3 regions of the Kitasatospora sp. NPDC001539 genome follow, and region 2 is predicted to be linked to each of the others. Evidence: riboswitches for the same ligand, from Rfam matches in the RefSeq annotation. Region 2 holds a riboswitch; each other region holds the start of a gene.
The links. A riboswitch is a leader RNA that binds a small molecule or an ion and turns the genes downstream of it on or off. The one in region 2 is predicted to bind cobalamin.
Positions count from the first base shown of each region.

Region 1: another riboswitch for cobalamin. It lies ahead of ABT247_RS04275 (cobalamin biosynthesis protein); the one in region 2 lies ahead of nicT (Nickel transporter NicT).
Region 3: another riboswitch for cobalamin. It lies ahead of ABT247_RS19975 (ribonucleoside-diphosphate reductase subunit alpha); the one in region 2 lies ahead of nicT (Nickel transporter NicT).

Region 1 covers NZ_JBEPAK010000011.1:18,392-23,742, reverse strand. The annotation lists gene ABT247_RS04290 (hypothetical protein) at 1-463, opposite strand, end outside; gene ABT247_RS04285 (alpha/beta hydrolase family protein) at 1,055-2,188, opposite strand; gene ABT247_RS04280 (helix-turn-helix domain-containing protein) at 2,310-3,002, opposite strand; cobalamin riboswitch at 3,245-3,373, shown strand; gene ABT247_RS04275 (cobalamin biosynthesis protein) at 3,473-4,435, shown strand; gene ABT247_RS04270 (cobyric acid synthase) at 4,432-5,351, shown strand, end outside.
Region 2 covers NZ_JBEPAK010000006.1:19,258-24,608, reverse strand. The annotation lists gene ABT247_RS02670 (Fpg/Nei family DNA glycosylase) at 1-672, shown strand, start outside; gene ABT247_RS02665 (ArsR/SmtB family transcription factor) at 798-1,181, opposite strand; cobalamin riboswitch at 1,263-1,455, shown strand; gene nicT (Nickel transporter NicT) at 1,488-2,600, shown strand; gene ABT247_RS02655 (EamA family transporter) at 2,677-3,528, opposite strand; gene ABT247_RS02650 (helix-turn-helix domain-containing protein) at 3,681-4,253, shown strand; gene ABT247_RS02645 (type B 50S ribosomal protein L31) at 4,320-4,568, opposite strand; gene rpmG (50S ribosomal protein L33) at 4,614-4,778, opposite strand; gene ABT247_RS02635 (M24 family metallopeptidase) at 4,943-5,351, shown strand, end outside.
Region 3 covers NZ_JBEPAK010000124.1:13,788-19,138, reverse strand. The annotation lists gene ABT247_RS19975 (ribonucleoside-diphosphate reductase subunit alpha) at 1-2,019, opposite strand, end outside; cobalamin riboswitch at 2,212-2,343, opposite strand; gene ABT247_RS19970 (hypothetical protein) at 2,802-3,884, shown strand; gene ABT247_RS19965 (glycoside hydrolase family 26 protein) at 4,021-5,351, shown strand, end outside.

The DNA.
Region 1 (5,351 bases), on a different contig from region 2:
GCTCCAGCAGTTCGCTCTCGGCCACCGGGCCGTCCACCAGGTGGAGGAAGGAGAGCAGTTGGGGGGCCTGGTCCACGGCCTGCCCGGCCAGGACGGCGAACACCCCGCGCAGGGCGGCGGGCGGCACCGGGGCGAGCAGCGTCCAGGCGTCGAACAGCCCGGACCAGCCGCGCACCACGGCCTCGTCGTCGTGCTCCCAGGCGTGCAGGCGCCAGCCGGGGCCGGCTCCGCCGTCGCGGGCCTCCACCAGGCCGACCAGCAGCGCCTGGCCCCAGGCCTTGGCGGCGGCACCGACCGTCATGGCCAGCGCGCGGCCGGCCGCACGGGCGTCCTCCGGAAGGAGTTCGCCGCGCTTGTCGACCTCGTCCAGCTCCCCGGCCCAGCGGGCGATCCGGACGGCGTCGACCAGCATCCGACGGGCCAGCGGCGCGAGCTCGGCCGGCGCGGGGAAGCCGTCCGGCACGGGTACCCGGCCGCGGCCGGGTGCCGGGGCGGGCCCTCGTCGCCGGGGTACACCGGCCCCGCCCGGCCTGCCACCGGAGGGCCGGTGGGCCGTACCGGGGAGACGGGTCACCGTCGCACCGGTACCGATCGTCGGCGGGAGCGGGGCATCACGGTCGCGCGGGTTCCGAGACGTCACGTCGAGCAGTCTTCCCCTTGCACCGGCCTTCTGTCACATCCGGTTGTCCGTACGACCGGGAGACCGGTGGCGGCACCTCCGCAAGACCGGGCAACAGAGGCAAACCACCTGGCCGGAAACGTGTGGCGGGGTCATGCCAGGGTCGCGCGGGGCGTCGCGGTACTCGTCCGGCCGATCACGGTCCGTGTCGGACGAGCCGGGTGCGGAGCGGCGGGAGGGACGGGAATCCGGCCAGACGGCATGTGCCGGCGGGCGGGTGCCCGGCACGGGAAGTCGGCCGGGCCGACTTCTGGTGCGCGCACAAGGGGCGTGCAGCGCGGGCGCCGCGCACCCGAGCGAATCGAACGGACTTCCGGCCAGGCGGGCTCGCCTCTCGGGTGCTGGGTGAATCCCGGCCCCGACCCCCGGGCTGCCTCAGAGCAGCGGGGTGAGCCAGCGCCGGAGCAGTTCGGTGTAGTGGTCGGGGGCCGAGTTCCACAGCGCCGCGTGCTCCCCGCCCGGGAAGGTCTGGAGGTTGACCAGCTGCGGACGGGCCGCGGCGAGGCGCTGGGCGGCGCCGAAGGGGGCGGTCCGGTCGCTCGGACTGTGCAGTACCAGGGTCGGCACGTGCAGGTCCGCGCCCTCGACGAGGCGGGAGAAGTCGGCGAGGTCGACGCCGGTGCGGCCCTCGGCCGCGAGCGCGCCGAGTTCGGCCGCGGCGCCCCTGAAACCGGCCCTGGCGGCCTCCCGGCGGGCCGAGGCGGGCAGGTCCAGGACGGGCGAGTCCAGGATCAGCCCGCTGATCGTGCGGGCCCAGGCCGAACGGGCCGCCGTGTGCAGCGCCATGGTCGCACCCAGCGACCAGCCGTAGAGGATCACCCGGCCGGCCCCGCGGTCGAGCGCCAGCCGTACCGCCGACTCGACGTCGCGCCACTCCGTCGCGCCGAAGTGGCTGAGGCCGTCCGGGGAGGCGGGGGCGCCCGCGTCCCCGCGGTAGGTGACGGCCAGCACGGGCAGGCCGAGGCGCTCGAGCAGCGGCAGCACGGGCAGGGTCTGCTGGCGGTCGGCCTCCGTGCCGTGGACGAGGATCACCCAGGTGCCGCGCTTGCCCTCGAGGTACCAGGCCGGGAAGGTACCCAGCTCGCCGCGGGCGCCGATCTCGGTGAACGGGAGACCGAGCGCCTCGGCCGGGTCGCCGAGCAGCACCCGGGGGGTGAACCGGACCTCGGTGCCGGGCGTCAGGGTGCCCCGGTCCGCCCGGACCAGCCGCCGGGTGACGCCCCGCTGGTCGCTGTGGAGGATCTCCTCCACCACCGCGTGCCCGCCGTCCGCCCACTCGACCGCCCAGCGCCCGCGCCGCAGGCTCTCCGGGCGGCGGGTGAAGGTGACCCGCCCGGTGGCGACGCTCTGCACCAGGAGCGGGCCGCTCTCCTGCAGGGCCGTCCCCGCGCCCGGCCCGGACCCGGGACTGACCATCCGCTCGGAGGCCCGGCGGCCGATCACCAGGACGGCGGCGGCCCCGGCCCCCACGGCGGCGGCCGCCACCACGGCTGCGGTTCCCCAGCGCATATCGTTCCCCGCTCTGTTCGCGGACCGGTCGGTGTTCGTGCACCAGTTCACCGGGGCCCGGCACCCCGCGGCCACCGGACTGGGCCGTCCGGGCTACGAAAGGCCGAAAAACAACGTCCGATCAGACCGGAACGGCCGTCGGCTGGGCCGCGAGGAGTTCCCAGAAGCGGGGGGTGAGGGGCACCGCCGGGGTGCGGGGCCCGCTGGGCATGCCCCAGTGGGCGGGGACGTGGTGCTCCTGCGCCAGCACGAGCAGGACGGCGGCGAGCTCTCGCTCGGCGACGGGGACGAGCCGGGTGAGCGCGCGCAGGTGCGGCTGCCAGCGGCCGGCGACGCACTGGCGCAGCAGGCGGTCGAGCGCCTCGGCGCGGCCGGTGGCCTCGACCAGCTCGGTCAGCCGCAGGCCCAGCACCACGGCGAGGGCGTAGGTCTGCTCCGCGTCCCCCTCCCACCGGCCGGTCAGCTCGGCCTGCTGGTAGGTGGGCAGCAGCATGCCGACGCGCTCGGCGACCGTCTCCGGGGGGAGCTCCCGGGCGATGCGGTGGTCCCGCAGCCGGGTCGGGCGGCCGTCCATCAGATCGGCCGCGGAACACCACAGGGCCCGGGCGAGGGCGATGAACTCGGCCTCGCCCGGGCGCAGCTCCCCGCGCTCCCAGGCGAGGACGTGACCGGCCAGGAGCCGTACGCCGTGGGCGGCCATGCCCTCGGCGACCTGTTCGGGGGTCAGGCCGAGGCCGACGCGGTGGATGCGGGCGGCCTCGGGGGAGAAGGGCACCGGAAGGGGGGCGGCGGCGTGGGGCTTTCTGCGGCGCATGGCACCGAACCGTAGGGGCGCCCCTCGGCGCGCCCCCAGCCCCCGAACGCACGAACCGGGACTGACGAGCCCTCGGCCGCGCTGGTCGATCGCACAGGACGGCGCCCCGCCTCCGTGTGGCCGACCACCCCGCCTCCGTGTGGCCGACCGCCCCGCCTCCGTGTGACCAACCCCTCCGTGACCTCGGTTGACGCGTGGAACGGCCGCGTGATGGGATCCTGGGGCCAAACGGAGGCATGGAGAGGAAGCCGGTGCGAGTCCGGCGCGGTCCCGCCACTGTCACCGGGGAGCACGCTCGGAAAGTGCCACGGCGGGCCGTCAGGAGCCGCTGGAAGGCCCGGGAGTGCGTCCGACCCGGAAGCCAGGAGACTCTCGCCCCCGGTACGTCGATCCAGGGCGCGGACCCTGAGTGAGGACACCCACGCGATGCAGGCTGCCCCGCCCCGCCGGCCCCCGAGCTGCCCGCCGCCGTGCGCCCGCTGACCCGCGCCGCCGCCTTCGCGCTGGGCGCCGTCGCGGGCTACGCCGCCGACTCGCGCTTCGCCGACCCGCGCCGCGGCCACCCGGTCGCCCTCTTCGGCAGCGCCGCGACCCGCCTGGAACGGCGCCTGTGGCGCGACGACCGCGCGGCCGGAACGGCGTACACGGCACTGTGCGTGGGCGCGGTCGCGGCCGGCGCGCTCGCCCTGGACCGCACGGTCGGGCGCCGACCGCTGGGCCGGGCGGCGCTGGCCGCGGCGGCCACCTGGACGGTGCTCGGCGGCACCTCGCTGACCCGGGAGGCGCGGACCGTCGGCCGTTCGCTCGCCGCGGGCGACCTGGCGGCCGCCCGGGAGCGACTGCCGCACCTGTGCGGGCGGGACCCGAGCGCGCTGGACGGGCAGCAGATCGCCCGGGCGGTGGTCGAGTCGGTGGCCGAGAACACCGCCGACGCCGTGGTGAACGCGCTGACCTGGGGCGCCCTCGCGGGCACGCCGGGCCTGCTGGCCTTCCGCGCGGTGAACACCCTGGACGCGATGGTGGGCCACCGCTCGCCCCGCCACGCCCGCTTCGGCTGGGCCTCGGCCCGGCTGGACGACGTCGCGGGCTGGCCGGGCGCCCGGCTGACGGCCCTGCTGACGGTGGCCGCCGCCCCGGAGCCCGCCACGGCCTGGCGGATCTGGCGGCGCGACGGTTCGGCGCACCCGAGCCCGAACGCGGGGCAGGCCGAGTCGGCCTTCGCCGGAGCGGTCGGCGTACGGCTGGGCGGGACGCTGCGGTACGGCGAGCGGTTGGAGCACCGCCCGGTGCTGGGCACGGAGTTGCGGCCGGTGACGGTGGACGACATCGAGCGGGCCTGCACGCTGTCGCGGCGGGTGGGCGCACTGGCGCTGGGTACGACGGTCGCGGGGCACGTCCTGCTGCGGCTCCTGGGGAAGAGGAGTGGGACATGACGAACGCGCTGCTGGTCGCCGGGACGACCTCGGACGCGGGCAAGAGCGTGGTGACGGCCGGCATCTGCCGCTGGCTGGCCCGCCAGGGCGTGCGGGTCGCGCCGTTCAAGGCGCAGAACATGTCGCTGAACTCCTTCGTCACCGCCGACGGCGCCGAGATCGGCCGCGCCCAGGCGATGCAGGCGCAGGCCGCCCGGGTGGAGCCGGAGGCGGCGATGAACCCGGTGCTGCTCAAGCCCGGCGCGGACGGCCGCAGCCAGGTGGTGCTGCTCGGCAGGCCGGTCGCCGAGGTCGGCGCGCTGGACTACCGGGAGCGCAAGCCCGTCCTGCTGGAACGCGCCCTGGAGTGCCTGGCGGACCTGCGCCGCCGCCACGACGTGGTGGTGTGCGAGGGCGCCGGCTCGCCCGCCGAGATCAACCTGCGCGACCGGGACATCGCCAACATGGGCCTGGCGACCGCCGCCGGACTGCCCGTGGTGGTGGTCGGCGACATCGACCGCGGCGGGGTGTTCGCGGCGATGTACGGGACGCTGGCACTGCTGTCGGCCGAGGACCAGCGGCACGTCGCCGGCTGGTTCGTCAACAAGTTCCGCGGCGACGCCCGGCTGCTCGCGCCCGGCCTGGAGATGCTGCACGGGCTGACCGGCCGTCCGGTGCTGGGCACGCTGCCGATGCTGCCGGGGCTGTGGCTGGACGCCGAGGACTCGCTCGACCTGTCGACGGTGGTCGACCGGGTGGACGGCCGCGGCCCGCTCGGGGCGGACGTGCTGCGGGTCGCCGTGGTGCGCTTCCCCCGGCTGTCGAACTTCACCGACGTGGACGCGCTGGCGCAGGAGCCGGGCGTGCTGGTGCGCTGGGCGACCAGACCGGAGGAGCTGGCCGACGCCGACCTGGTGGTGCTGCCCGGGACCCGGGC
Region 2 (5,351 bases):
GCGGAGGCCACCGGCAAGCACCTCTTCCTCGGCTTCGAGGAGGGTGCCTGGGTGCACGTCCACCTCGGCCTCTACGGCGGCTTCACCTTCGGCACCGGCCCGGCGCCCGATCCGGTCGGCCTGGTCCGGCTGCGGCTGGCCAACGACGACGGCTACGCCGACCTGCGCGGCCCCAACACCTGCAAGCTGGTCACCGGCGCCGAGAAGGCCGCCGTGGCCGCCCGGCTCGGTCCGGACCCGCTGCGCGCCGACGCCGACCCGGAGGCCGCCTGGCGCCGGATATCGGGCAGCCGTACGACCGTCGCCGCGCTGCTGATGGACCAGAAGGTGCTGGCCGGGGTGGGCAACGTCTACCGCGCCGAGGTGCTGTTCCGCCACCGCGTCAACCCGCACCGGGCGGGCCGCGACCTCACCCGCGGCGAGTGGGACGCGATCTGGGCCGACCTGGTCGCCCTGATGCGCGAGGGCGTCGCCGCCGGGCGCATCGACACCGTCCGGCCCGAACACACCCCCGAGGCCATGGGCCGACCGCCGCGGGTGGACGACCACGGCGGCGAGGTCTACGTCTACCGCCGCGCCGCGATGCCCTGCCTGGTGTGCGGCACGGAGGTGCGGACCGAGGAGCACGCCGCCCGCAACCTCTTCTGGTGCCCGACCTGCCAGGTGGCCTGAGCGGCCGGTCCGCGTCGCGCCCAGTCCGTGGGCCGGGTCGACCGGCCGGGGGAGTCCGGCAAAGGGATCCGCGTGCGCCGGCGAACACCGTGTCAGGCGCCGCGCGGGCGGGCCGATCCGGCCGGTCAGCCCGCGGCGGCGGTCGGCTCGTGGTGCTCGGCGGCGGCGCACTCGTCGAGGAGGGGGCGCATGCCTTCGTCGACGAGCCGGTAGCGCACCACACGTCCGTCCTTGTCCCCGGTGACCACGCCGGCCGTGCGGAGCAGCCGCAGGGCCTGGGAGACGGCGGGGTCGCGCATGCCGGTGGCGACCGCGAGGTCGCTGACGGCGAGCGGGCCGGCCCGGTGCAGGGCGAGCAGCAGGGCGAGCCGTCCCGGGTCGGCGAGCAGGGAGAACCGCTCGGCCCAGGACCGGACGTGCGCGGTGTCGCCGATCGCGGCGATGGCCTCGCAGACCCGGTGCCCGTCGATGGTGCGGTGGCCCGCGCGGTCGGCCGGTACGAGATGCATGCCCACATTCTCGCAGGCGGTGACCTGTGATCCTGCACACCTGCACAGGTGCGCAACCTTGCGAGGGTGAAGCACGAGCCCTACGGTGTAGCCCGCCGTGGTGCTCGGGAAGACCGGTGACGGACCCTCAGGGGTCCCAGTCCGGAGCGGCCCTCGCCACTGTGATCGGGGGACAGTCGTCCGTACCCATGTGCCACTGGGCGCCTCGTGCGCCTGGGAAGGCGGGTCCGGAAGCCCCGTAAGCCAGGAGACCGGCCACGGCATCTCACGAAGTCATTCCACGAGGTGCTGGAGCGTGATCCGACGATGACCCTGCCCGAAACCGCCGTCCCGACCGAGGCGGCCCCCTCCGTCCTGCCCACGTTCAGATGGAAGCGCGAGGACACCGTCCGCACGGCCGGGTTGATGGCGGTGATCCTGGCCATGCACGTGGTGGCCTTCGGGACGCTGGTCTTCCTGGTCGCGCCCCACGAGTACGCGGTCGGCACCCAGGTCTTCGGGGTGGGCCTGGGCATCACCGCGTACACCCTCGGCATGCGGCACGCCTTCGACGCCGACCACATCGCGGTGATCGACAACACCACCCGCAAGCTGATGGCGGACGGCAAGCGGCCGGTCTCGGTCGGGTTCTGGTTCGCGCTCGGCCACTCCTCGATGGTGGTCCTCATGGCCGCCCTGGTGGCCGGCGGCGCCCAGCTGGCGAACACGCTGATGGACGACGAGTCGGCCACCCACAAGTGGCTCGGGCTGGTCGGCACGACGGCCTCCGGCGCCTTCCTCTACCTGATCGGCGCGCTCAACCTGGCGGCGCTGGTCGGCATCCTCAAGGTGTTCCGCTCGATGCGGGCCGGCCGGTACGACGAGGCGGAACTCGAGGAGCACCTCAACTCGCGCGGCTTCATGGCCCGGGTGCTGAACCGCGCGACCCGCTCCATCACCCGGCCGGGGCAGATGTTCCCGGTGGGCATGGTGCTGGGGCTGGGCTTCGACACCGCCACCGAGGTGACCCTGATGGTGATGGCCGGCTCGGGCGCGGCGGCCGGGCTGCCCTGGTACGCGATCGTCTGCCTGCCGCTGCTGTTCGCGGCCGGGATGAGCCTGTTCGACACCCTGGACGGGACGTTCATGAACTTCGCGTACCAGTGGGCGTTCTCCAACCCGGTGCGCAAGGTGTACTACAACCTGACCATCACCGGACTGTCGATCGCCGTGGCGTTCATCATCGGCACCATCGAGCTGGTCGGGGTGCTGCACGAGAAGCTCGACCTGACCGACCCGGTCACCGGCTTCATCGCGGACATCTCGCTGGACAACGTCGGGTACGCGATCGCCGGGCTGTTCGTGGTGGTGTGGGCCGCGGCGATCGCCTACTGGAAGCTGGCGGGCGTCGAGAAGCGCTGGACGCCCGAACGTTCCTGAGCCGCCGCCGCGGAGCCGTCGCGGGCCGAGGTCCTGGGCCGCGGTCGTGGGCCGCGGTCGTGGGCCGCGGCCCGGCTCAGGGGGACGCGAGCAGGAGGGTGCCCGCCACGGCGAGGCCGGCGCCCACCACCTGCACCGGGCGCAGCCGCTCCTTCAGCACCCCGCGCGCCAGCAGCGCGGTGACCACCGGGTACAGCGAGGCGAGCACCGCGGCCACCGCTGCCGAACCGCCGTGCGAGGCCGCCGCGTACGCCGCGTTCGCGGCGACGTCGGCCAGCCCGACCCCGGTGAGCAGGGGCAGCCGGGAGCGCAGCTCCGGCAGCAGCGCGGAGGTGTCGGTGCCGCGCAGGCTCACCACCAGCGCGGCGCCGCCGACGGCGATGTTGACGAGGCGTTGGGCGCACAGCGCGAGCAGCAGGCCGCCGCCGGCCGAGGCCTGGGAGAGCAGGGCCATGTTGGCGCCGAAGCCGAACGCGGCGGCCAGGGTCAGCACCAGGGCGGTGCGGGCGGCGGACGGTCCGCCGCGCTCGGGGCCGCCGGCCAGCACCACGCCGGCCAGTGCGACCACGATCCCGGCCAGCTGGACCGGCCCCGGCCGTTCGCCGAGCGCCAGTCCGACGCCGACCGGCACGGCGACGCCGACGGTGGCCAGCGGGGAGACCACCCCCATCGGGCCGAGCGCGAGCGCCCGGTAGAAGGCGAGCATCGCGAACGGGCCGATCGCGCCGGCGGCCACGGCGTACCAGAGGGCGGGGGAGAGGTCGGCCCAGCCGCCGGTGGCCGGCAGCGCGAGGAGCAGGGCGACCGTCGCCGCGGTCTGGGAGGCGACCACGACGGCCAGTGCGGGGAGCCGCCGGGTGAGGACGCCGCCGCCGAAGTCGCCCAGGCCGCAGAGCAGGCTGGCGGACAGGGCGAGCAGGACGGTCACCGGAGGCGCCCGGGAGAGGAGGACAGCACAATGCACTCCGAAGTACAGTCGGATGGACTCGTTGCCGGACCGGCAGCGTAGTTCACTGAACTGAACTTCGCAGAGCAATATCCTGAACTTTTCGGGATGTGGACACCGGAGGACTGTCAAGCGTGCCGGACCCCGACCTCGTCGCCCAGGCCCTCGCCCGCAACCTCAAGCGGCTGCGCACCGAACGCGGCCACACGCTGGACGCCCTCGCCGCCCGCTCGGGGGTGAGCCGCGGCATGGTCGTCCAGATCGAACAGGGGCGCACCAACCCCAGCGTGGCCACCGTGGTGAGGCTCGGCGACGCCCTGGGCGTCTCGATCGCCACCCTGCTCGACTACGAGGAGGGCCCGGACGTGCGGATCGTCCCCGGTGACCAGGCCGTCCCGCTCTGGACCGGCGCGAGCGGCGGGACCGGCACCCTGCTGCACGGCATCGAGGCGCCCGGGCCGCTCGAGCTGTGGGAGTGGCGGATGAAGCCGGGCGAGGAGTACGCCGCGGAGCCGCACCCGGCCGGGACGGTGGAGATCATCCGGGTCGACGAGGGTGAGCTGACCCTGGTGCACGACGGGACGGAGCATCCGGTGCCGGCCGGCAGCACCGTCTCCTTCGACGCCTCCTACGCCCACGTCTACCGCAACGCGGGCGGGCGGCTGCTGCGGCTGACCATGGTGGTGTCCGTCCCGCCGCCGCGCTGAGGGCGCCGTGCCGCGACGGCCCCTCCCCGGGTCGGGGGAGGGGCCGTCGCCGTCGCGGTCGCCCGGTCAGTGCCGGTCGCCGTAGCGGCGGCGGAACTGCTCGACCCGGCCCGCGGTGTCGAGCACCCGGGACTGGCCGGTGTAGAAGGGGTGGCTCGCCGAGGAGGTCTCCACGTCGACCACCGGGTAGGTGGTGCCGTCCTCCCACTCCACCGTGCTCGCGCCGGTGGCCGTGGAGCGGGTGAGGAAGGCGAGCCCGCCGACCTTGTCGCGGAAGACGACCGGACGGTAGCTCGGGTGGATTCCGGACTTCATTGGGAAGCTCCTGTCTGGTGGGAGGGGGGTTCGAGGGGGGTGTGCTCAGCGCTCCTCGCGGAAGTCGACGTGCCGCCCGGCGGCCGGGTCGTACTTGCGCAGGACCATCCGGTCCGGGTCGTTCCGCCGGCTCTTGCGGGTCACGTAGGTGTAGCCGGTGCCGGCGGTGGAGCGGAGCCTGATCACGGGGCGCAGTTCGCTGCGGGCCATCGGGTCCTCCTTCGTCTGCGGCGCCGGACCGGGACGCCGGGCCGGGCCTTCGCTGAAACGGATGTCGTTTTCAGTGGACACAACACGGCCACCGCCCCACCCATTCCCGCACCCGCGGGGGCGCTCGGCGGGCGGTTCGGGCCCGGGGTTCGTAGGCTCGACGCATGGCGGATGCGTACGCGGGGCGGCGGGAGCGGGTGCGGGAGCACTGCAGTGCGGCCGGGGCCGACGCGGCGCTGGTCACCCGGGCGGCGAACGTCCGGTACCTGACGGGCTGCGCGCCCTGCGGGGCCACGCTGCTGCTCACCCCGGACCGGGCCCTGCTGGCCCTGCCGGACGACCTGCCGCCGGACGACTCCGGGGAGCACCTGATCGCCGCCGACGTCGTCCAGGTGCCGGTGTCGGCCGGGTCGGACACCGCGCTGGCCGCCGCGGCCGCCGCCGCCCGGCTGGGGGTGCGGGCCCTGGCGGTGGAGGAGCACGACCTGACCGTCACCCGCCACCGGGCGGTGGGGAGCCTGGTGGAGGGGGCCCGGCTGGCGGACCTCGACCGGGTCGTCGAGCGGCTGCGGG
Region 3 (5,351 bases), on a different contig from region 2:
GTCGCGCAGCGCGTCGCGGGTCTGCTGGTCCCAGACGCCGAGCTCCTTCAGCTCGCGCACCAGGTACGGGTTGACCTGCAGGAACTCGCCGCTCAGCGTCTCGCGCTTGAACAGGTTGGACACCTGCGGCTCGATGCACTCGTACACGCCGGCGATCGAGGCGATGGTCGCGGTCGGGGCGATCGCGAGCAGCAGCGAGTTGCGCAGGCCGGTCTCGGCGATGCGGGCGCGCAGGGCCGTCCAGCGGTCGGCCCACTGCGGGGCGGCCGTCGGGAAGTGGTCGATGTGCAGTTCGCCGCGGGCGGCGCGGGTCTCGCCGTACGCCTCGTGGCGGCCGAGCTGCTCGGCGAGGTCGGCGGAGCGCTCGTAGGCGGTGAGCATGATGCGCTCGGCGATCAGGGTGGAGAGGGTCTTCGCCTCGGCGGAGTCGAAGTCGATCCGCAGCTTGAAGAAGACGTCCTGGAGGCCCATCACGCCGAGGCCGACCGGGCGCCAGCGGGAGTTGGACGTGCCCGCCTCGGTCGTCGGGTAGAAGTTGATGTCCACCACGCGGTCGAGGAAGGTGACGGCGGTGCGGACGGTGGCGTCCAGGCGCTCCCAGTCCATCGCGCCCAGCAGGTCGTCGGCGGTGGCGCCGGCGGCGACGTGGGCGCCGAGGTTGACCGAGCCGAGGTTGCAGACGGCGGTCTCGGAGTCGTCCGTGACCTCCAGGATCTCGGTGCACAGGTTGGAGGAGTGCACCGTGCGGCCCGGCAGCGCGGTCTGGTTGGCGGCCCGGTTGGAGGCGTCCTTGAAGGTCATCCAGCCGTTGCCGGTCTGGGCGAGGGTGCGCATCATGCGGGCGTAGAGGGTCTGCGCCGGGATGGTGCGCACGGCCTTGCCGGCCTGCTCGGCCTTGCGGTACGCCTCGTCGAAGTCGGCGCCCCACAGGTCGACCAGCTCGGGGACGTCGGCCGGGGAGAACAGCGACCAGTCCTCGTCGGCGTTGACCCGGCGCATGAACTCGTCCGGGATCCAGTGCGCCAGGTTGAGGTTGTGGGTGCGGCGCGCCTCCTCACCGGTGTTGTCGCGCAGCTCCAGGAACTCCTCGATGTCGGCGTGCCAGGTCTCCAGGTAGACGCAGGCCGCGCCCTTGCGGCGGCCGCCCTGGTTGACCGCGGCGACCGAGGAGTCGAGGGTGCGCAGGAACGGGACGATGCCGTTGGACTTGCCGTTGGTGCCGCGGATCAGGCTGCCGCGCGAACGGATGCGCGAGTAGGACAGGCCGATGCCGCCGGCGTGCTTGGACAGCCGAGCGATCTGCGCGTAGCGGTTGTAGATCGAGTCCAGGTTGTCCAGCGGGGAGTCGAGCAGGTAGCAGCTCGACATCTGCGGGTGCCGGGTGCCGGAGTTGAAGAGCGTCGGAGAGGACGTCAGGTACTCCAGGCGGCTCATCAGGCCGTACAGCTCGGCCACCTCGCGCACCGACTGCTCGGAGTCGCCGACCGCCAGGCCGCAGGCGACGCGGAGCAGGAAGTGCTGCGGGGTCTCGATGACCTTGCGGGTGATCGGGTGGCGCAGCAGGTAGCGGGACTGCACGGTGCGCAGGCCGAAGTACTCGAAGCGGTCGTCGCCGTGGGCGTCGATCAGCGCGTCCAGGGCGGCGGCGTGCTTGGCGACGAAGGCCGCGGTGGTGTCGCCGATCAGGCCCTCGGCGTGGCCGACGGCGATCGAGGCGGAGAAGGAGACCGCGCCCTGGCTGTTCGCCTCGTCCACGATCTCCAGGGCGAGCAGGCGGGCGGCCAGCTTCGAGTACTGGGGGTCCTCGGCGATCATCGACGCGGCGGCGTCCACGGCCAGCCCGCGCAGCTCGGCGAAGTCCGAGCCGGCGTGGCGGCCGCGCAGCGCGGCGGCGGCGACATGGCCGGGGTCGACCTCGGTGAGGTCGGCGCTGCGGTCGGTGAGCAGCCGCAGCAGCGCGCCGCCGGGGTCGGAGACCGTCGGGTCGGTGAAGGCGGTACCGGAGCCCTGGGCGGGCAGGGTGGCTGAGGCAGCGGTGGTCAAGGCGCTCTCTCCTGGCGGCGATCGGCGGCGGTGATCGGGTGGCACCGGGCCGATCTGGGCAGGGGAGCACGGCGCGAACGCGGAGCGCGTCGCGCGACGGTGTCTCCCCGGCCCGCCCGCGAGGCCCGGAGGGGTACTGCTCGTGCTGGCGCGGCCTCTGCGGGAGGGCCGTGGCGCACGCCGCCGGCAGGTACTCGGACTCGCGGGCACGGCTGCTGGAGCCGCCCGCACACCGCTGCGGGGCAGTCCCGGATTCCCACCGGGTTCCCCTGCATCGACAGCAGGAGTGAGCATACATGTAGTGGTGTCTCAGTGATGCGGCACCAGATGTTGTGCGGCGCGGTGTGTCGGGGCGATGACCGGCGGTACCGGGCGAGTGGCCGTTCGTGGCCGTCCGGGGCCCGGATCCGGGCGTTCGGCCGGGCCTGATCCGCCCCGGCGCCCGGTCTCCACCCGCCCCTGATCCGCCCCCGGTCCCCGGTCTCCACCCGCCCCGGCGCCCGGCCCTCGCCCGCCCCGGCGCCCGAGCCGATCGCACCGCGCCCGGGCCCGGCCGACCCGGCGTCAGGGCCGGCTCCGCCCGGCGCCCGTCCGGGTTTCGATACGGATCGGTCACCGGGGGGATCAGCGGTCAGGGGGATGCCCTACGATCTGGGCGCATGAGCGACGGAACTGGCGTACCTGGGCAGGGGCCGCAGGGAACGCCCCCCGCCGGGTCGGGGGGCGCACCGAATCATCAGCCGCCGGGGACGGGCCCGGTGGCGCCGCCGAGCGGCGGTTTCGGCCCGCCGCCGGCCTCCTACGGGCCGGTGGTGCCGTCCGCGCAGCCGCTCTCGCAGCCCGTTCCGCCGGTGCCGCAGCCGGTCGCGCAGCCGCAGCCGCAGCCGCAGCCGCAGCCGCAGCCCCAGGCCGTGCCGCAGGCCCAGCCCGTCCCGCAGCCGATGCCGCCGCAGCCCCAGCCGGTGCAGCCGATGGCCGCCGCCCCCCAGTGGCAGCAGCAGCCGGTGCCGCCGCAGCGCGTCGAGCCGGACTGGGAGGCGCTGGCGGACCGCAACGAGGCCGCCGCCAAGCGCAAGCGCCGGATGAAGGTCATCGGCATCGTGGCCGCGGTCGTCGTGGTGGGCGGCCTGGTGGCGGGCGGCGCGGTGCTGCTGGGCAAGAAGGACGGCCCCAAGGAGGCCGGCGGCGGGCCGACCCCGGCGCCCACCTCCGGCCGCCCGACCCCCGGTCCGTCGAGCGCCACCCCGGGCGGGCAGGCTGACGACCCGTCGAAGCCGATCTGGGAGGCCGCCACCGATCCGGCGCCGCAGGACGCGGGGGCGCTGTTCTCCGCGACGCAGGTGACGATCAACGGCGCGACCTGGACCCGGACCGTGGTCTCGCTGGACCAGCCCTGCTGGGACGGCAACTCCACCACCGGCGGGCTGGGCAAGGTCCTCGGCGACCAGGGGTGCCAGAAGGTGCTCCGGGCGACGTACGTCTCCGGCGACAGCGCGGTGACCGTCGGCGCCGCGGTCTTCGACCACAAGATCCAGGCCGAGACCGCGATGAAGAACTTCACCGGCCAGCTCAAGGGCCTTCCCGCGCCCGGGGCCCCGGCGTTCTGCGCCAACGCCGGCTGCCCCGGCACCCACAGCAGCCTGGGCCGGTACGCCTACTTCACCGTCGAGGGCTCGGCGAAGGGCGGCAACGCCCCCGACGCCACCGCGAGCGCGGCGGCCTCCGGGTTCGCCGAGCACGTGAAGGGCCAGCTGCTGCAGCGGGCCAAGGCGGCGGGCTCCGCGACGCCCGGATCCCAGGGCACGCCGCAGGGCACGCCGGCGGCCACCCCGACCGGCTGACGCGCCGGCACCCCCGGTGCGGCAGGAGCGTTCGCCGGGACCGGGGGACTGTGGCAGGCTCTCACGGAGTCATTCGTACGCGTGTTCCGGTTGCGTCCGTGGGGGTCGGTACCGGCGAGCAACCGGAGGAGCGGTCGTGGCCCTGCCCAATGCCCTGCGCGGCAAGTCCGCCGTCCTGGCCGCGGCCGGGATCGTGGTCGTCGCGGGCACCTTCGCGCTGCTGGGCCGTGACGACCGGGTCGACGGGACCCAGCCGGTGCGGGTGCCGGTGTCGGTCGGTGCCCCCGGGCGCACCCTGCCGCCCGACGTGGGCCGGGACCTCCTCGCCCGGGACCCGCAGGCCTCACCGAACGCCCGCGCCGTCGAGCAGTTCCTGACCGACCTGGAGCGCCAGGCCCGTACCGGGCAGAGCGGCGGGACGGTGATCGGCCAGCACGTCGAGGCGCACAACGAGCGCAACAACCCCGAGTACGGCGACTACCGCGGCACCAAGCAGGTCGGCTACTACTACAAGAAGGCCGCCGACATCACCGGGAAGCTGCCGGGCTTCCTGGAGACCGACCTCGGCCCCGGCTACGGCCAGAACGCCTGGGGCGTGGGCAACCCGCGCTCCTACTCCGCCGGCCGCTGGCCCACCTGCCGGACCGGCTGGCAGTACACCGATGACGCCGTCGACCTGATGGCCGCCGTCTGGTCCGGCCACCCGCGCCCTGACGACGGCACCTACGACAGCTCCGGCGTCCAGCAGAACTGCGACGGCAGCAGCACCGAACTGCCCGACAACGGCGGCGCGCCCGCCGGGATCGTCGGCATGTCCTTCCACGAGCCCTACCCCGGCTCGGACGTCAAGTCCTTCGACCGGGTGCTCTGCGCGAACTCCCCGGCGGCGAAGGACCCGGGCTGGTTCGGCCGGGTCGTGGACGCCGCGCACGACACCGCCGAGTACCGGGCGCTGATCACCGACCTGTCGTACCTGGCCGACCACCTGGAGTACCTGGCCGCCCACGACGTGCCCGTGCTGCTGCGCCCCTACCACGAGATGAACGTGCAGGACTGCTCCCGCCGGTTCTGGTGGGCGGGCCAGAAGCCGGCCGACTACCAGGCCCTGTGGAGGATCACCTACAAGTACCTGGTGGAGACCAGGGGGCTGCACAACCTGCTGTTCGTCTGGACGCCGGTGTCCTGGGACGGCGCCCCGGGCGTGGACCCCTGGGACTACTACCCCGGCGCCCAGTACGTCGACGTGGTCGGGGTCGACGACTACAGCGGCAGCCCGGCGCACCCGATCGGCACCGGCGAGGTGTGGACCAAGCGCTACTACGACGGACTCGCCGCCTACGACAAGCCGCGGATGCTGGCCGAGTCCTTCGCCGTCCCCGTCAACGCCCGCCAGCCGGACACCCTGCGGCGCACGCCCTGGACGATCTGGACGGTCTGGGGGCAGTCGCTCACCGCCGCCAACCTGGC